DNA from 3 places in the Peribacillus sp. N1 genome. Region 3 is predicted to be linked to each of the others. Evidence: riboswitches for the same ligand, from Rfam matches in the RefSeq annotation. Region 3 holds a riboswitch; each other region holds the start of a gene.
What was found. A riboswitch is a leader RNA that binds a small molecule or an ion and turns the genes downstream of it on or off. The one in region 3 is predicted to bind glycine.
Positions count from the first base shown of each region.

Region 1: it holds a riboswitch for glycine, as region 3 does, so the genes downstream of both, ACYP5M_RS10465 (amidohydrolase) here and gcvT (glycine cleavage system aminomethyltransferase GcvT) in region 3, are expected to answer to the same signal.
Region 2: it holds a riboswitch for glycine, as region 3 does, so the genes downstream of both, ACYP5M_RS17040 (amino acid permease) here and gcvT (glycine cleavage system aminomethyltransferase GcvT) in region 3, are expected to answer to the same signal.

Region 1 covers NZ_BAAHZO010000002.1:423,363-429,983, reverse strand. Annotated here, with positions in the region: gene ACYP5M_RS10500 (M42 family metallopeptidase) at 1-422, shown strand, start outside; gene ACYP5M_RS10495 (DUF84 family protein) at 505-1,026, shown strand; gene ACYP5M_RS10490 (GyrI-like domain-containing protein) at 1,146-2,015, shown strand; gene ACYP5M_RS10485 (YtoQ family protein) at 2,148-2,597, opposite strand; gene ACYP5M_RS10480 (hypothetical protein) at 2,688-3,227, shown strand; gene ACYP5M_RS10475 (thioredoxin family protein) at 3,336-3,647, shown strand; gene ACYP5M_RS10470 (DUF1444 domain-containing protein) at 3,698-4,504, shown strand; glycine riboswitch at 4,743-4,849, shown strand; gene ACYP5M_RS10465 (amidohydrolase) at 4,972-6,159, shown strand; gene ACYP5M_RS10460 (DNA translocase FtsK) at 6,578-6,621, shown strand, end outside.
Region 2 covers NZ_BAAHZO010000004.1:248,075-254,695, reverse strand. Annotated here, with positions in the region: gene ACYP5M_RS17050 (FAD-binding oxidoreductase) at 1-503, opposite strand, end outside; gene ACYP5M_RS17045 (amino acid permease) at 864-2,252, opposite strand; glycine riboswitch at 2,755-2,833, shown strand; gene ACYP5M_RS17040 (amino acid permease) at 3,040-4,383, shown strand; gene ACYP5M_RS17035 (DUF3311 domain-containing protein) at 4,655-4,855, shown strand; gene ACYP5M_RS17030 (sodium:solute symporter family protein) at 4,852-6,330, shown strand; gene ACYP5M_RS17025 (hypothetical protein) at 6,468-6,621, opposite strand, start outside.
Region 3 covers NZ_BAAHZO010000001.1:1,712,912-1,719,532, reverse strand. Annotated here, with positions in the region: gene comGG (competence type IV pilus minor pilin ComGG) at 1-304, shown strand, start outside; gene ACYP5M_RS08270 (YqzE family protein) at 412-597, shown strand; gene ACYP5M_RS08265 (YqhG family protein) at 644-1,441, opposite strand; gene ACYP5M_RS08260 (DEAD/DEAH box helicase) at 1,419-3,107, opposite strand; glycine riboswitch at 3,484-3,571, shown strand; glycine riboswitch at 3,575-3,658, shown strand; gene gcvT (glycine cleavage system aminomethyltransferase GcvT) at 3,797-4,903, shown strand; gene gcvPA (aminomethyl-transferring glycine dehydrogenase subunit GcvPA) at 4,921-6,267, shown strand; gene gcvPB (aminomethyl-transferring glycine dehydrogenase subunit GcvPB) at 6,260-6,621, shown strand, end outside.

The sequences.
Region 1 (6,621 bases), on a different contig from region 3:
GCGCTCAAACTGCAGCTCATATGATCAAACCGGATCTTTTCTTCGCTTTGGATGCAAGTCCGGCGAACGATATGTCCGGCAGTAAAAGTGAATTTGGTCAGCTTGGAAAAGGGGCACTGCTACGCATTTTCGATCGTTCGATGGTAACGCATCGCGGCATGAGGGAATTCATCCTTGATACGGCAGAGTCGAATGAGATTCCGTATCAATATTTCGTTTCCCAAGGCGGCACGGATGCAGGGCAAGTCCATATTGCAAACGAAGGCATTCCAAGCGGGGTGATTGGCATTTGTTCCCGCTATATTCATACTCATGCATCCATGATTCATATTGATGATTATGCCGCTGCACGAGAACTGATTGGTAAATTGGTTCGTTCCTGTGATAAAACGACATTCGAGACCTTGATAAAAAACGGTTGATGGAGGAAGCTGAAATGGAAAGGGATGCTGTCATGAATCCTTTTCCATCAGCTTTTTTTTACATAGAAGGAAGGTAATTATATTGAAAATAGCAGTAGGCAGTAAGAATCCGGCGAAAATAAGTGCCGTGCTTGGTGTATATGAAGATGCTAAAATCATTTCGCTTCAAGTGGAGAGCGGGGTCCCGGAACAGCCTTTTTCAGACGAGGAAACGATGGAGGGGGCAATGACACGTGCCCGGAATTGCTTGATTCACAGTGATGCCGATATGGGTATCGGACTTGAAGGCGGTGTCGTGAAAATGGGACAAGCCCTGTTTCTGTGCAATTGGGGTGCAATGGCCACGAGGGACGGCGAGGTCTTTGTAGCTGCCGGAGCGAGAATCCCGGTACCGGGAATTGTTGCCGGGAAGCTGCTGGACGGTGAAGAGTTGGGCCCGGTGATGGATGCCTTCACAAGGCAAGAGAATATAAGTAAAAAGGAAGGAGCAATCGGCGTATTTACAAATGAGCGAATCACTAGGGGCGAAATGTTCCTTCATATCATGAGGATGTTAGCCGGTCAATACGAATATAAGCTAAAAATGAAAAAGCAGGATTTTTGAATCACTGCCATGGAAAGGTGTGCTTCGAATGATGGAAACGAACACTGCCAAAACAGAGCAGGAACGGACAGGGTTTTATTGAGCGGCTTTGCTAATATAGTGACAAGGGGTGAGCGGATATGGGGTGGGTTGAATCAATCCAAAAGGCCATCGACTATATCGAAGAGCACTTATTGGAGGACCTGACGATCGAGAGCATTTCCAGGCAGGCGAATGCCTCAGCTTTTCATTTTCAACGGACATTCACCATTTTAACGGATATAACCATTGGTGACTATATCCGGCGACGAAGACTGACCTTAGCGGCCCAGGAAATTTCATCAACAAATGGCAAGGTCATTGATTTAGCCTACAAGTATGGCTATGACACCCCCGAGGCATTCTCGAAAGCTTTTCGAAGGCAGCATGGGGTATCTCCAAGCGAAGCCCGAAAGTATATGGGGAAGCTGAAATTCTATGAACGCCTGGTGATACAGGTGATTCTGAAAGGGGCAAAACCGATGAAATACAATATCCTTGAAAGGGATTCCTTTCAATTGATTGGAATCAAGCAAGAGTTTTCCTTGATTAATGAAGAGAATTTGATCGGGATTCCAAAGATGTGGGAGAAAGTGAATTCGGATGGAACAGGGGGTAGGTTAGCGAAGCTGAACAATGGCCAAATAGATGGCTTGATTGGTGTATGCGTCGATAAACGGGCTGTGGAAAAAAATGAAACGATGGATTATTGGATAGGTGCAGAGTATGCCGGGAAAGTGCCTGAAGAGTTTTCAACCCTTACGATACCGGCTTCCAAGTGGGTTGCATTCGAAGTTCACGGACCTATGCCTGATAGCATCCAACAAGCTTGGAAGCGAATTTTTTCCGAATGGTTCCCTACCAGCGGTCATGAACATGCCGGAACTCCAGAATTGGAAGTATACGCGAATGACGACGCTTCAAACCCAGACTATTACTCCGAAATTTGGATTCCCATTAAAAAGAAATAGTGTTCAACCATCAAAATTTATTCGTTTTTCGCTTGCAGGTGAGGTTAGGGATCTAACTTTCTCCTGCAAGCTTTTTATTTGGTAAACAAAAATCCTTCATACTTGAGCTGGAAGGTTAAGGGACAGGGAGTTTTACAGCCCTTCTTCAAAAATATAAGAAAGCACCTTCATGGCTTGGTTAACGGATTCTACCGTGACACTCGCCTTTTCCGATAATTCCTTTAAGGCATGATGATGGGATTCCGGACGAATCAAAATAAGCGGTTTACCCAGGGAAATGGCGGTGCTTGCGTCCATGGCAGTATTCCACTGTTTATATTTCTCGCCAAACAGGGCGACGACAAGATCGGCTTTTTTCATCAAAAGACCTGTCCGTAAATTATTGATTTGGGAAGCGGCCGCATCCTTCAGGATAGGGTTCGGCTGTTCCCCGAGGATATCTTCACCGATATTATCGGAGCGTTCATGATTTTCCATCGGGCCGACGAATTCTAAAGGAAGCTTCAGTGCAGCGGCCTTATCTCTCAACTCGCTTCTCCAATTTGAATGGATCTCCCCAGCAAGATACACGATTAACTTCATTGTTTTCCTCCTCGATAATAAAATTGCTTTCATTGTACCATGTTTTTTAGAAAATGGATGAATTCCGTAAATAAGGATAATATTATCCATATGGTAGTAAAAGAGACGGCTGGAGGAATGACGATGGCTTTATCGAATAAGAATTTTCTTGTTTTCCTGTTGATAAGCAGTTTGATCGTGGGCTGCTCAGGTATCGAAAGACAAACCGAAAAGGCAATGAAGGCTGCTGAATTGGCTTTTCGTGACGATGAAAAACAGCCCAATCAAGAGGCAGGCCTAATTCAGGTCTATCTGCCAAACGATTTTAAAGTAGTGGAAGAACATGATAATAATTTGATTTTACAAAAAGGTGATAAGATTTATATATTATTTGTCAATCCGAATGAAAAAGAAGACAGCTCCGTGTTATATTTGGCCATAAAGGAACAAGAGGATCAATTTGAAGTACTGCATTCTTTTCAAACCGATGATAAATTCGGCTTTATTTCGATTAAAGAGATACCGAAAGAAAAGTATGAGCTTGCAGTGGGAATCGGCGGAGTGAAGCTGACAACCGAAACGGATAAAGACCAATTAAAAACCGATGCAAAACAAATGATGGAAATCGTTTCATCCGTGCCCCAGAAATAAGAGGCCAGTGACTTTCAACCGATCCGTATTAATGGTTGATTCCTGGAGACTCTGGTATGATGGGATTATAAAAAATAAGGTGTCATTTAGAGCAGGAGGAATATACAAATGGAAAAATTACAAACAGTAGAGCAATATGATGCATTTAAAAATGAAGGCAAACATATCTTTCTTTTTTCAGCAACATGGTGTGGAGATTGCCGTGTAATCGAACCGATAATGCCGGAGATTGAAACGAAATTTCCTGACTTTACATTCATTTATGTGGACCGTGATGAATTCATCGATGTGTGTGCGGCTAATGATGTATTCGGTATACCAAGTTTCATTGCCTATGATAATGGCAAGGAGCTAGGCAGATTTGTGAGCAAGGATCGCAAAACGCAAGAACAAATTGAGGAATTCATTCAATCACTATAATCAATTTCCCCTTCTCGCTGGGGATTTTTCAATGAAGAGGAGGGTCAGTCATGAAAATGGACAGCACGAAGCTGAAAAATATCTTGAAGGAGCGTTTAAAAGATGAGAATCGCTCATTCAAATTCGATAGCAAGCAAGATACGTTACGGGTGGAAAATGTGAAGACCGGGAAGGGGATCACCATCGAGTTGCCTCCTGTGCTTGCTAACTATGAAAACGTACAGGAAAAGGCCATCGATGAAATTACCTATTACGTGGAAGAGGCCCTGAATGTGATGGGGGAAGAACACAGTATGGAAGGCAAGGAGAAATTCATTTTCCCAGTCATCCGCTCGACCTCCTTTCCAATGGAATCCGAAGAAGGAAATCCGTTTTTATTCGATGAGCATACGGCTGAAACCCGGGTTTTTTATGCCCTTGATTTAGGGAAAACCTACCGTCTTATAGATGAAAAGATGATTCAACGGGAAAATTGGCAGGGTGACAGGATCCGTGAAATTGCCCTATTCAATGCCCGTTCCCTCACCACTGAAATGAAGTCGGATATCGTTGCAGGTAATGCATTTTATTTTTTGAACACGAATGATGGATATGATGCCAGCAGGATTCTAAATGAATCATGGCTTCGGGAAATGAAGGACAAGATCGAGGGAACCATGGCTGTGGCCATTCCACATCAGGATGTCATCATCATTGCCGATGTGAAGAATGATACGGGCTATGATATTCTTGCGCAAATGGCGATGAGCTTCTTTGCCAGCGGTCATGTTCCGATAACGGCTCTATCATTCCTTTATGAAGAAAATGAGTTGGAGCCCATCTTCATTATGGGTAAAAACAAAAAGCCTGAACAATAATGAATCACAAAAGGACCGTGTCAGCATCTGGCAGCGGTCCTTTTAAAGTTTAATAGAGTTTATAACTCAGAGTTGATATTTATTTTTTAATCGGCGATAATATAATTGGAATATTTTGAGAATATAAAAAGAACAAGCGGATGAACGTTGTGGGAGAGTGCAAGCATTGAGCCACCGAAGGAGCAAGTTCCAAAAAGATCCCTTGGAGCAAATCCCTCAGGTAAATGGAACCGCAGCTGGACGCAGCTCTGGAGAGTGCGCAGGAAGCAGTGTGCCACCAAAGGGGAAATCTCCATGTCCAAAAATGGAGCTAAACTCTCAGGTGAAAAGGACAGAGAAGGGGAGCGGTAAGTTTACGCAATCCTTCTCTGCCCTTTTTTAATGGGCACTTTGTATCGGAAGGCATGCAGCGAACATGGAACTACTAATATGCTCAACTTGAAATAAGGGGGAGAATAAACGTGAACGTGAAAAGCAAATTAATGAACATGCTGGAAGCCCGTAAAGGGGAAATGGTTCAAATCCGCCGTCATTTACACGAGAACCCGGAACTATCCTTCAAAGAAGAGAAAACGGCACAATATATCATTGATTTTTATAAGGGTAAGGATATGTCGATTCAAACGAATGTAGGAAATGGATTAGGGATCATCGTAACGATCGAAGGCGGAAAACCTGGGAAAACGATAGGTCTCCGTGCGGATTTCGATGCGTTGCCGATTAAAGAAGAAGCGGATGTCCCGTTCCGTTCAAAAAATGAAGGTGTCATGCATGCCTGCGGACATGATGGGCATACCGCTTATTTATTGGTTCTGGCAGACTGCATCAATGAGCTTAAAGATTCCCTATCCGGTACGATTAAAATAATCCATCAACATGCAGAAGAAACACCCCCAGGTGGAGCAAAGAGCATTATGGAATCAGGGTTTTTGGATGAACTTGATGCCGTTTTTGGAATCCACTTATTTCCGTCCCATCCTGCAGGGGTTGTCGGGTATCACGGCGGCTATTCGATGGCTGGACGGACCTATTTCAAGCTGGCGATTAAGGGTGTAGGCGGCCATGGTTCGTCCCCGCATATGGCCAATGATGCCATTGTGGCAGGCGCCCATTTCGTGACAGCCGTACAAACCGTGATCAGCCGCCGCTTGAACCCTTTTGATATGGGCGTGGTCACAATCGGCTCCTTCGATGGAAAAGGAAGCTTTAATGTCATTAAAGATCGTATAGAAATTGAAGGGGATGTTCGTTATATGACAGCAGAGACCCAACAGCTGATCGATAGGGAAATCCACCGCATCGTTAAAGGGATAGAAACGGAATTTGATGTTCAGTGCGAACTAACATATGTGCCTGATTATCCTCCGTTATATAATGACCCTGAATTGACTGGATTCGTGAAAAATAGTCTGGAAAGCATGAAAGACAAAGATATTAAAAAGGTTATGGAATTTCCGGTTTTCTCTGGTTCAGAGGATTTTTCGTATTATGCAGAAAAGATTCCTGGCTGCTTCTTTTACATTGGCTGCAAACCAAAAGGGGTGGAGAAGGCATATTTCAATCACCATCCCAAATTCGACATTGATGAAGATGCCCTTTTGATCGCATCCAAATCAGTGGCCCAAGTTGTATGCGATTTTTATGAATGGGAATAGTTCCATTGGTATATTTGTTTGCAAAAAAGTGCAGAAACCCACAAAACACCGTTCGGTATTAACGAACGGTGTTTTATGGGTTTCAGGATGCCACCGGAGGTTTCGTGAAGGATGCTTCAATGAATTGACCAGTCTGCTTCTTGCGCCGCATGAAAACTTAATCTCTTTGTAAACGCGATTTAACAGCGGTGTTTTATTTAAATAGTAGACTAAGGGCTAATGTTATTTCACGAAGTGCAGGTTTAAACTCATACCAGAAGGGGTTTAATAGGGTAGGAGTTCTGCGAAATACGTTAAGTTAGTAAGAGTGCGATAAAAAAATAGATACTAATCCCAATTTAGCTTAAATTTTCTCGATATTTTTAAAATAACTGGTAGAATTAGTTACATAACTACAGATGTAGAAAGAGTGATAGTTTTGAAATGGCTAAATAAGATGAAAAAATGGTTCCAAGCAGAGGA
Region 2 (6,621 bases), on a different contig from region 3:
AGTTTGGCGCCCCTCTTTCCGCACGCCCTTACCATTTCTATTTCAAGCAAATTGTCACAAGTAAGTCCAAAGCGTCTCGATAACATGCCTATTCCACCGCCGAGCGTAAGGCCTACAAGACCAACACCGCTTTCGGTTCCAGCCGGAATCGTCGTGCCATACTTCCATAGCGTATTATATACTTGACCTAAATCAGCTCCGGCTTCGATTTTTGCAATCATTTTTTCACGGTTGACCTTGATATTGTACATTTCACTTATATCAATGATTAGACCGCCATTCACTAATGAAAAATTTTCATAACTATGCCTGCCGCTCCTAACCCGGAAAGGTGTATGATTTTCCCGGGCCCACTTCAATGAATTCAATACATCATTGGAATTCTGGCAAAACACAATGACCTTTGGAAATTTAGAAAAACTTAAGTTATTATTTATCCTGGCCTGCTCATACTCAGCATCATTAGGTGTAACGACCCGCCCGGTAAGTTTTGTTCTTTCCAAAATATAACCCCTTCCTCGGGTAAAGATGATGTTACATCCTATGAAAAAGTCTGTCAGGAAGACACATTCCATAAGCGTCCCCCTGCTGGCATCCCTTGTTACGGGGACTAATTAGCTTTACTCGTGAGATTCGCTGATTTACTCGTTAAATTCCGCTGTTTTACTCGAGTTTCTCAGCTTTACTCGTGAGTTTTGCCGTTTTACTCGTGAATTCCTCTGTTTTACTCGAGTTTCTCAGCTTCACTCGTAAGTTTCGCCATTTTACTCGTGAATTCCACCACTTCACTCCTGAATTCCAACAGTCACCAAAGACAAAAAAGCCCTTCTCGAATTAAGAGAAGGGCTTTCTGATAGAGTTTCTTATCCCGAAATTTCATCATCGGATTTAACATCCAATGGTGTTCGTTTATCCATTTTCAGCATGAAATAACTTGCTACGACCAAGGCTAGGAAAACGATCCCGACAACCAAGGAAATCCGGGTACTAGGATTGATCCACATACCGACCAGCACCATCAGTAAGAAGGCAATTGTCGCATAGTTACTGTAAGGGGCCAACGGCATCTTGAACGGATGTTTCTCCATTTCAGCGGCATTTACCTTTCTGAATTTAAGCTCACTGATAAGTAAGACAAACCATGGAATCATCCCGGGTAATACACTCGCACTGTACACATAAAGGAATAATTGCGGCGGTGCAAGGTAATTCAGGATAACCCCGATGCCCAATCCTAATAGTACAGCGATCGTACAATATGCCGGCACTCCATTTTTAGATACTTTAGCAAAGACTTTTGGAGCTTGGCCATTCAATGCAAGTGTGTAAAGCATACGCCCTGCACTGAAAATCCCACTGTTGCATCCAGACATTGCCGCTGTGATTACGACAAAATTGATGATTCCTGCTGCTGCTGTGATACCTATTTTAGCAAAGGTTGAAACGAATGGGCTTCCTAAGTCATCCAGTTGATCCCAAGGGAAGACTGTCACGATGACAAATATGGCACCAATATAGAAAATTAATATACGCCATATGATTGATTGGATAGCTTTTGTTACGGTCTTCCTTGGATCTTTCGCTTCTCCGGCTGTGATGCCGATAAGCTCAACGCCTTGATAGGATGCCACGACAAGGGAAAGCGCAAAGAAGAATCCTGTCCAGCCTCCCGTAAAGAAGCCGCCATTTTCCCATAGATTCGATAATCCAATCGCATCCCCGCCATTCCCTATTCCAAAGAAGATAAGGCCTAGGCCGGCAACGATCATCAATATGATCGTTATGATTTTTATAAGCGCAAACCAGAATTCAAATTCCCCGAAGGATTTAACTGAAATGAGGTTGGCCGCCCCCAAGATGATCATGGCGACCACACCTGGTATCCATGCCGGTAAATCCGGGAACCAATATTGCATATACAACCCAACCGCGATGATTTCGGACATTCCGACGATTACCCATTGAAACCAATTGCTCCAAGCAGTCATATAACCTGCCAAAGGATGTATATAGCTGCTCGCAAAGGTTGCAAAAGAACCTGTAGTCGGTTCTAAATAGAGCATCTCACCCATGGAACGCATGATGAAAAATATAAAAATACCTGCGATGGCATAAGCAAGCATTACAGAGGGCCCGGTCCATTTGATCGTGCTCGCCGATCCCATGAATAACCCGACACCGATGGTTCCGCCCAAAGCTATCATTTGAATGTGACGTGCTTCCAGCCCTCTCTTTAATTCCTTGTTCGACATGTTTAACTCCCCCAGATGCAATATCGGTAATGCTTTTCCATCCTTAACACGAACGACTCTCTATTAATTATTGCGGTTAGAAATGCTTTATCGAAAAAAATATCAATAACACTTCAATTATGTTTTCTTATCTTATAATAGTAAATATTCTGTAAAAATACAATTGTATTTTTGAAATAAACAGTTACCAAATATATCTTGGCAATTTCCCTTATCTAAAAATATCATTTCAAAAAAATGATGTTCAATATTTCATAATAGTGATCATCCAAAAAACAAATTTTTCAAGTACCTTAATAAAAATTAAGACCACTATAAAACTACAGCTATTGCCGTTTTCACTTCAAAAAAAACTTGTTGACCTTCCGAAAAATAGATGATAGAATTCCAATATTATTTTATAAGCATAATGAATGATTCAGCAGTGGTAGATTATCACTGACAACATTTATTCACAACCGCATACAAGCAAGCGATGAATGCTATGGATGACACTATAGCAGGAGCAGCTTCTGGAGAGACTGTACAAGGTGCAGCGCCGAAGGATTCACAATCTCAGGCAAAAGGACAGAAGAGTAACGAATGATAAAATTGTTATTCTGAACCCTTTAAGAGATTGGTATTATCCAATCTCTTTTTTTATTGTCCATTTTGTGGTTGGACTAAAAACAACAGCTTTAAAACCAATGGGAAAGGCAAGCTGGACGAAAAAATCAGTCCCTCTCTCCAAGACCATTCAGGTAAATTCATTCACTACCAAGACTATAAAAAGACGGGGGCGTAAGAATTGGCAAGACAAGAATTAAAAAGAGATTTAAAAAATAGACATGTACAACTGATCGCAATAGGAGGAACCATTGGCACCGGATTATTTTTAGGTTCCGGAAAAGCCATACAATTAGCAGGACCTTCCATTTTATTTTCCTATCTGATAATAGGGATTGCCTTGTTTTTTGTGATGAGGGCACTGGGGGAATTGCTCTTATCCAATGCAGGGTATACATCATTCACTGAATTTGCAACCGAATATGTCGGTCCATGGGCCGGCTTCGTGACAGGGTGGACATATTGGTTCTGTTGGATCATGACCGCAATGGCCGATATCATAGCTGTCGGCGTCTATATGCAATATTGGTTCGATATCCCTCAATGGATTCCGGCTCTAATATGCCTAGTCATTCTGTTAGGATTGAACCTTTTGACCGTTAAGTTATTTGGTGAATTGGAATTCTGGTTTGCCATCATTAAAGTAATCACGATCATCGCCTTGATCGTCGTGGGGATCATCCTTTTGATCATCGGCTTCAATACCAATAGCGGAACGGTTTCCCTAACGAACCTATGGAATCATGGGGGCATGTTCCCTAATGGCATTTCTGGATTCCTATTATCTTTACAGCTGGTCGTCTTCTCATTTGTCGGTGTCGAATTGGTCGGGGTTTCCGCAGCAGAAACGGCAAACCCGAGAAAGAACATTCCATCTGCCATCAATAAAATCCCTGTCCGGATTTTACTTTTCTATGTTGGTGCACTATTCGTCATTCTCTGCGTCAACCCATGGACACAACTGGATGCCACGAGCAGCCCATTTGTAGAGGTCTTTGCGTTAATCGGCATTCCTGTCGCTGCAGGGATCATCAACTTCGTCGTTTTGACATCCGCTGCTTCTGCATGCAACAGCGGTTTATTTTCAACGAGCCGAATACTTTATACGTTAAGCAGGAATGGCGAAGCCCCTGCTAAACTGGAAAAATTAAATAAACAGGCTGTTCCGAGCAATGCCTTATTAACATCCACAATCGTTGTATCAATAGGGGCATTATTAAGCAAACTGATACCTGAACATGCATTTACCGTCGTGACGACCATCAGTGCCATCTGTTTCATATGGGTATGGAGCATTATCTTGATTTCCCATATCAAATATTCGAAAACAAGGCCTGACCTAAGAGCGAAATCGACTTTCAAGGCTCCTTTTACACCCTTTGTCAATTACGCCATATTAGGATTATTCCTGTTCATCCTTATTGTTATGCTATTCGCTGAAGCTACACGACTATCACTGCTCTTGACCCCAATCTGGTTCATACTTTTGGTAATACTATATAATTCTCGGAAAAAATATAGCTAAAGGAAATAAAGCCTTGAACTCACTAAGAATTCAAGGCTTTATCTGTTTTATGAACATATCATTGTTCGGCTGTCTGCGCACAGTTGCTCAAATATATCAGGCAACTGCATTAAATTTTATATCAAAATAGTGTAAGCTAATATATATTATCGGACCTTTTCCGTCATGTATGAATTTTTCATCCCGGTTTGGTTCACCCATCCATCAGTGGCATTGAAGAATAAACCCCATTGGTGGGCGTTTCACTTTATTAAAACGGAGGGGTTTGTTTATGAAGATTATATATATTCTTACTCTAGTTCCTTTTATAGGCATACTAGGATTTCTGCCTTTTGTTAATAAAATAGAACCATATGTATTAGGGATGCCTTTCAATATGTTCTGGATGGCTATGTGGGTGGTCCTTACCTCTGCCATACTGGGCATCATGTATAAGCTGGATCCCAGGAATCGGGAAGGTGACCAGGAATGAATATTGCTCTCTTAATCATTTTAGCATTTTTACTTCTATCGATATTTTTAGGCATACGCTCTTCAAAAGGAAAAGATATGGACTTGGAACAATGGACGGTTGGCGGACGCGGTTTTGGTGCGATATTCGTCTTTCTGCTGATGGCCGGGGAAATCTATACGACCTTCTCCTTCCTTGGCGGCAGCGGCTGGGCTTATGGCAAGGGCGCACCCGCACTATATGTTCTAATTTACATTACTTTGTCTTACGTATTATCCTATTGGCTCCTACCGGAAATATGGAGATATGCCAAGGAAAATAAACTGATGTCCCAATCCGATTTCTTTGTAAGCAAATATAAGAGTCCCGGTTTAGGAATTTTGGCTGCACTTGTCGGTGTGGTGTCGATGATTCCAGTGATCGTCGTGCAGCTGAAAGGATTGGGGATCATTGTCTCAGAAGCATCTTATGGTGCCATCTCTATGTCTGAGGCAGTTTGGATGGGGGCGATCAGCCTTACCATTTATGTGATGATCTCCGGTATACACGGTTCAGTTTGGACAGCGGTCATTAAAGATATAATGATGGTCGCCATAATAGGATTTTTAGGGATTTATCTTCCGATTCATTACTTTGGCGGATTTCAGCCGATGTTTGAAGCGATTGATGCGGCCAAGCCTGGTTTTCTTAAGTTCCCAGATCAGGGACTTAGCGTATCATGGTTCATCTCCACGGTAATATTGCTCGTATTCGGTTTCTATATGTGGCCACAAGTTTTCAGCGCTGTTTATTCAGCACGCAGCGGCAAGGTATTTCGAAAAAATGCAATCATCAGCCCTTTATATACACTCATGCTGTTATTCGTCTTTTTTGTTGGGTTTACAGCAATATTGAAAGTGCCCGGCCTCGTTGGGGCAGATGCAGACCTGTCATTGCTGCGCCTTTCGATCGAGACCTTTGATCCATGGTTTATAGGCATAATCGGCGGAGCTGGATTATTGACTGCATTGGTGCCGGGATCCATGCTTTTGATGAGCGTCGCTACACTGCTCGCGAAAAACGTCTATAAGGAATTTGCACCTGCAGTATCCGATCGCCATGTCGTACGATTGGCAAAGTTCCTTGTTCCAGTCATCGCCCTTATAGCCGTCTACTTCACCTTAAACGGCGGCGAAACGATGTCAGCATTAATTCTTATGGGATACAGTCTAATCACACAGCTTTTCCCGTCCCTGCTCTTTAGTCTGAAAAGGAATAATCCGATCAATAAATTTGGCGCAATCTCCGGCATCATTTCAGGATTGGCCATCGTAATTTGCATTACACTCAGTCATTCGACAATAGGGACCTTGTTTCCATCCTTGCCGCAAGCAGCGAAAGATTTGAATGTGGGAATCATTGCATTGGCAGTCAATTTCATTGTGATGATCGCAGTAAGTCTGGCTTTCAGAAAGCAAGCGATTCAGTTGGAACCTAAATCCGTTAACGAAATATGAAGAAACTTTGAAACCGGTTATTTTGGATAAATAAACATCGGAGGGCTCAGTCAAAAGACTGAGCCTTCCTTATTATCGGCATCCAAGCATATTTCCTTTTTCTCAATATTGTTTATAGGAAACCTCATTTTAGACTATTAATCTTTTCTGTTTATAAACAAATCCCCTATTTTAACTAATAAATACAACGAAAAAATAATCATCAAGGTTCTGGATACTACCAGACCATCAATAGCTAAATCATATCCACCTCTTAATAAAACTTCCGGATTCAAACAAAAAGTAATCGAT
Region 3 (6,621 bases):
TCAGTTTATCATTGATAAAAAATTTTATAAAGAAGTGGAAGAATCGCTTGTGGCGGACCATCTTGTCCATTTAGCAATCAAGGATGTGACGGCAGAGTGGGGCGAAGAGATCCCAAAAATCATCCAGGGGGAAATTTCATACCCTAATGGTGTGGTGCGGTATTCCGTAATGAAAGAAGAAGGTCCTTATGTCTATATCGAGTTCTCTTCCACGACTAAAAATGACCGCGAGGGAAGGGTCATCATTCAATATGATAAAGAAGCGGGGGAAGTGAAAGAATGGTTGGAAAAGCAGGCTATTTAATACGCAAAATCAACATTCTTTTAAGTCAGGTACACGTGTTCAGGGAACAAGCAAAGGAATAAAAGCTGCGTAAACGGGGCATACTTTGCATAGGGTGATTATTTTATATGTCTACAAACGCTTATATTAAATATCTGACTCAGCAGCTTGTCGAGTATTTTAATCTGACGAAAAAAGAACGAAAAGAAAAGCGCCGTCACAGAAAAGAGGATAAAAATCATGGTATGTCCCATTGGTTTGGCATTGTCCCTTTTGCTTTGTCGATGTTCGTAAGGAAAAATATCAAAAAATAAAACAGATGTCCTGAATTTAGGGCATCTGTTTTTTTATTGTTCTTACTTATCCCAATGCCCTATCAGAAAGGTAAAATAACCCTCCGTTGATGATGGATATTCGGATGTTGGGTTCATATTGAGCTTTTAAGGCATCTTTTTCGGTAAAATAGCTCTCACTTTTTTCTTCCATATCCTTGTAAAAATGCTCCAATAAATTCAAGTCATTCTGCCAGCGAAGCATTGCTTCCTCTGCCCAGGAATGGTCATCATCCTCGAAACTGGTCCTGATGTATGTATCCAGTCTTGCCAATCCGCTCTTGGGCATGATGAGCGGTGAAAGCGTAAAGGAGTAATCCGGTATTTTGGGGGTGACCTTTATCGGTAAAACCCGATGGTGAAACCTTTCCATGATCTCACCTGAGATTAAATTCAAACCGATCGACATGAAGGTATCCTTTTTACGATCGCATTGATAGGATATTTTCACATTCAGGGTCAGCCAAGGAAACAAAGGATTATTTCCCCCTTTTGATGGAGGGGTATCCTCAAAAAGTCTAGTATATCCTGCCAGCTTTTTGGTAGATTGAATAATCTGGTGAAGGCGTGGGGAGCCAAAATGAATCATTTCTCCCTTTAAATCGGATGGAGCTAGTTCTGGATCGGTAATGAAAGTCATCTGTGCTAGGTTTGGAACGCCGCCTGTTTTTTCTAGATAATGCCAATAAAAGGGTCTGTTCATTAATTCTTTATCCATATCAATCGTCAATTGGACTGTAAGGTGGGTTGGTGCATTATCCAGTATTTCACAATCATTGGCTTTAAAGTAAGTTATTAAAAAATCATGAATTTCCCGTTGCTGCATGAACCTCACCTTCCTTCATTGATTGGGCGAATTGGATTAACGATGAAAAATTATCCATCTTGATTTTCATTTCGCCCTCTGTTTTGGATTCGCCGACTACATCAATCAAATATTCTTCAATGTTGTTAATATCCAGTTTGGTTAGAATATCATCCAATTCGCCGATTACTTTCTCGAATAAATTTATTTTTTCATATAGTAACTTTAGAATATGTTCTTCCACTGTATTTTTCGTGGCAAAGTTATAAATCATCACATCTTCTTCCTGACCAAGGCGGTGTATCCGTCCGATTCTCTGTTCGAGCCTCATCGGGTTCCATGGCAGGTCAAAATTAATCAAGTGATGGCAAAACTGAAGGTTTATCCCTTCCCCGCCAGCTTCTGTTGCAATCAATACCTGTATATTTTTTTGGAATAATTCTCGCATCCAGTCTTTCTTTCCGCGCTTAAAACCGCCTCGGAAAGGAACTGAAGAAATTCCATTCTGCTGTAGGTACCATTGTAGATATAGCTGAGTCGCCCGGTATTCGGTAAAGATAATGACTTTATCATCAATTTTCTTGATCAGTTCCAAAGCTTTTTCAGCCTTTGAGTTCTGAACCGTTTCATTCACTTTAGAAAATAAATCATCAAGCTTTGCCAAAAAGTCAGGGGAAGGCTGATCATATTTATTTTTCATATTCTTTAATGTATAAAAGACCGCCTCTCTGCTGCTGCATGCTTCCCTTTGGAGAGTGAGAGCCGAAAAGGCGCTTCCTTTAGAACCATCCGAAATAGGTTTGAATTTGGAAACAGCATCGTACAATGCTTGTTCCGTTGGAGAAAATTCAATGGTGATGGTCTCCACATGCCGTTTTGTCCATTCAATGCCAGTATCGGCCCGCCGGTTTCGAATCATGACAGTGTTGACAAGTTCCTTTAGGTGTTCATCTTCAATTATGTTCCGGCCTTTCCCTTTATACTTTTCTGAAAAAAGTGAGGCATTTCCCAAGTGGCCTGGTTTCAATAACGAAACGAGGTGGAAAATTTCCTCGACTTTATTTTGAATCGGAGTGGCTGTCAGGAGTAAACAAAATTTCTTTTTCAGATTTTGGACGAATTCATAGTTCTTCGTCTTATTATTTTTAAGTTTATGAGCTTCATCAATAATGATGAAGTCGTATTCCTGCTTGAAAATGATATCTCGATGTGGAGCTCGTTTCGCTGTATCAATGGATGAAATGACCACATCACAGGAGTCCCAAACATAGCTTTTTCTCTGAACGACTGCCGGTATATGAAACTTGGTATTCAATTCAAAAGCCCATTGTGTGACAAGGGAAGCCGGAACAAGGATCAAAACTTTTTTTACAAGGCCCCTAATCATATACTCTTTTAGGATCAATCCAGCTTCAATTGTTTTTCCGAGCCCTACCTCATCAGCTAAAATGGCCTTTCCATTCATCTTTTCCACCACTTGCTTGGCTGCTTCCAATTGATGGGGAAGCGGGGTTAACTGCGGAAGGTGCTTGGGCGCCTGTAAACCTTCAAAATCAGGGATGATAAGATTTTCCTCCATTTGAACCGCGAGCTTATAAAGCTCCCAGTTTCCCCATGGACCGTCATTTTCCATCTTTTGCAGAAACTCGTCATTCCATTCAGAATTAAAGGATATATTGATTTTCATAGAAATAACTCCCTCTTAAATCATATTTTCCTTAATAAAAGGTCAAAACCCGAACATTTCATATGTGAAGTAAGAAAAATATTTCTCTTCAAAAGATATTGCAGAGATAAGTTTCTTAGGGTAGGATATAAGTATATTTAGAAAATTCCAATTTCCCAACGCTACAAAGAATCTTTGTACATCGATTTTGCAGTTCGCGTTTTCTTAGTATGGGCTATAGGCTTCTAATTTATCCAAGATTACTGAAGGAGACCAATCAAACGGTTTCTGAGGTTTCAGGAGAATTGGCAGAGAATGCATTCCACGATGCTCAGAGGTTTTACCGATGTTTGGTGGCTTATTCGCTTCCTTTCATTGGTAGACCATTTATATGCGGGTGAAGATAAGGGGAGAGACTACGGATGTAGCGCCGAAGGAGCAAACTTAGCAGTGAATCTCTCAGGCAAAAGAACTCTTATTGGACGCAACTCTGGAGAGCGCCGCCCGTTTTGGGACGGCCACCAAAGGGGAAAACCTATTACATAGGTAAACTTTCAGGTTTCAGGACAGAGAAAAAGCTCAAACGGGCTTTCTCTGTCCTTTTTTGTGCTTTTTTCACATCATGAATCAGGATATATCTGATGCGTAATGACAAGAAGCTTTTGATAATGAAGCCAATTAATTTAAAAAAATCTGAAGGGGGTCATTTTTTGACCGATTTAAAAAGAACACCACTATTTGAGGTTTATCGTGAATACGGAGGTAAAACGATTGATTTTGGCGGCTGGGAACTTCCTGTCCAATTTTCGGGTATAAAGGACGAACATGAAGCCGTACGTACAAAAGCGGGGTTATTCGATGTTTCCCATATGGGTGAAGTCGATGTTAAGGGTCCTGGGAGCCTTTCCTTTTTACAAAAGATGCTGACTAATGATATAGCAAAGCTGAAACAGGGCGGTGCCCAATATTCCGCCATGTGTTATGAAAACGGAGGCACGGTTGATGATCTCATCGTGTATAAAAGGGCTGAGGATGACTATCTGCTCGTGGTCAATGCAGCGAACACAGAAAAAGATTTCAATTGGCTGCAAGCTCATTTATCGGAAGATGTCCAAATCAAGAATGTATCTAGTGACTATACACAGCTGGCACTTCAAGGACCATCTGCAGAGAAGATTTTACAAAAACTATCGGGAAATACAGCTTTAAGTGAAATTGGATTTTTCAAGTTCAAGGAAAATGTCATGATTAACGGTATCTCCACGATGGTATCCCGTACTGGATACACTGGTGAGGATGGCTTTGAGATATATAGTGACAGTGAAAATGGTCCAGCCCTTTGGAAGGCGATTATGGATGCCGGAAACGAAGAGGGAGTTCAGCCGATTGGTTTAGGTGCTCGTGATACCCTGCGTTTTGAAGCGAAACTGCCGTTGTATGGGCAGGAGCTTTCAGCAGACATCACCCCGATAGAAGCCGGGATTGGTTTTGCAGTAAAAGTCGATAAGGAAGTTGATTTTTTCGGGAAAGCCGTTCTTGCTGAGCAAAAGGAGAAAGGAGCTCCTCGCAAGCTTGTGGGAATTGAAATGATAGACCGTGGCATTCCACGTCATGGGTATAAGGTCTACAGCGGTGATAAAGTCATTGGCGAGGTCACGACCGGTACCCAATCACCAACGTTGAAGAAAAACGTGGGTTTGGTACTTATCGATAAGGAATTTTCAGTGCTGGATGCGGAAGTCGAAGTGGAGATCCGTTCCAAACGTTTGAAAGCCGTTATAATACAAACACCTTTTTATAAAAAACCACGTAAATAGAGGGGAATGGTCATTAGATGAAACATCGTTATTTACCCATGACAGAGCAAGATAAACAAGAAATGCTGAAAGCGATAGGGGTATCCACTGCTGAAGAACTTTTCAATGATATCCCTGAGAGCGTTCGTTTTCAAGGAGAATACGATATCAAGCCTGCTAAATCGGAACCAGCATTAATGAAAGAGTTATCAAGGCTTGCTGCCAAGAATGCGGATCTTAAAAACTATGCTTCCTTCCTTGGTGCGGGTGTCTATGACCATTATGCACCGGTCATCGTCGATCATGTTCTATCCCGTTCTGAATTTTACACGGCTTATACACCCTATCAGCCTGAAATTTCACAGGGAGAGCTTCAAGCAATCTTTGAATATCAAACGATGATATGTGAATTGACGGGCATGGATGTGGCTAACTCCTCCATGTATGACGGCGGGACAGCGCTGGCTGAAGCAGCCATGCTTGCTTCAGGACAGACACGCCGCAAGAAGATTCTCATTTCAGGAACCGTTCATCCTGAATCAAGAGAAGTCGTGAAGACATATGCGAAAGGGCAACGCGTGGAAGTGATCGAAATTCCTTATAAAGACGGTGTGACGGACTTAGCTGCTTTAAAGGAATTGGCGAATGAGGACATTGCAGGAGTGATCGTGCAATATCCGAACTTTTTTGGCCGGATCGAGCCATTGAAGGAAATGGAAGAAATCATTCATGGCGTCAAATCCATGTTTATCGTTTCCAGTAATCCGCTTGCATTGGGAGCTTTGACATCCCCTGGTGCACTCGGTGCAGATATCGTAACGGGGGATGCTCAGCCATTCGGCATTCCAGCGGCATTCGGTGGACCTCATTGTGGATATTTTGCGGTTACTAATAAACTTGTTCGGAAAGTTCCGGGCCGACTCGTCGGTCAAACCGTGGATGAAAATGGTAAAAGGGGATTTGTACTAACGCTACAAGCTCGTGAACAGCACATTCGCCGTGACAAGGCCACATCCAACATTTGTTCCAATCAAGCTTTGAATGCGTTGGCAGCTTCTGTTGCAATGACCGCCCTTGGGAAAAAGGGTGTCAAGGAAATGGCCGTGCAAAATATTCAAAAAGCACATTATGCGAAAAAAGCAATTATGGCAGTAGGGGTGGAAGTGATATTCGACGGTCCTTCGTTCAATGAATTTATCATTAAACTGCCTGCTTCGTTTTCAGAGATCAATAAAAGCCTTTTTGAAAAAGGGATGATCGGCGGCTTTGATTTAGGGACGGTTTATCCTGAGCTGAAAGACCATATGCTGGTTGCGGTAACTGAACTTAGAACAAAAGAAGAAATTGATGCACTTGCGCAGGAATTGGGGGATCAACATGAATAATCAAGATCAATCACTCATTTTTGAAATCAGTACTTCCGGTCGAATCGGGTACAGTCTGCCAGAAATGGATGTTGCAACTATTCCGCTCGAAGAAATTCTTCCTGCCGACTACATCCGTGAAGAAGAGGCAGAACTGCCTGAGGTGTCCGAACTGGATATCATGCGTCACTATACAGCACTCTCCAAACGGAATCATGGGGTGGATTCGGGTTTTTATCCGCTGGGTTCATGCACGATGAAATATAATCCGAAAATAAATGAAAACGTGGCACGTTTCAACGGCTTTGCCCATATCCATCCATATCAAGATCCGGCTACCGTTCAGGGAGCATTGGGACTCTTATTTGATTTGCA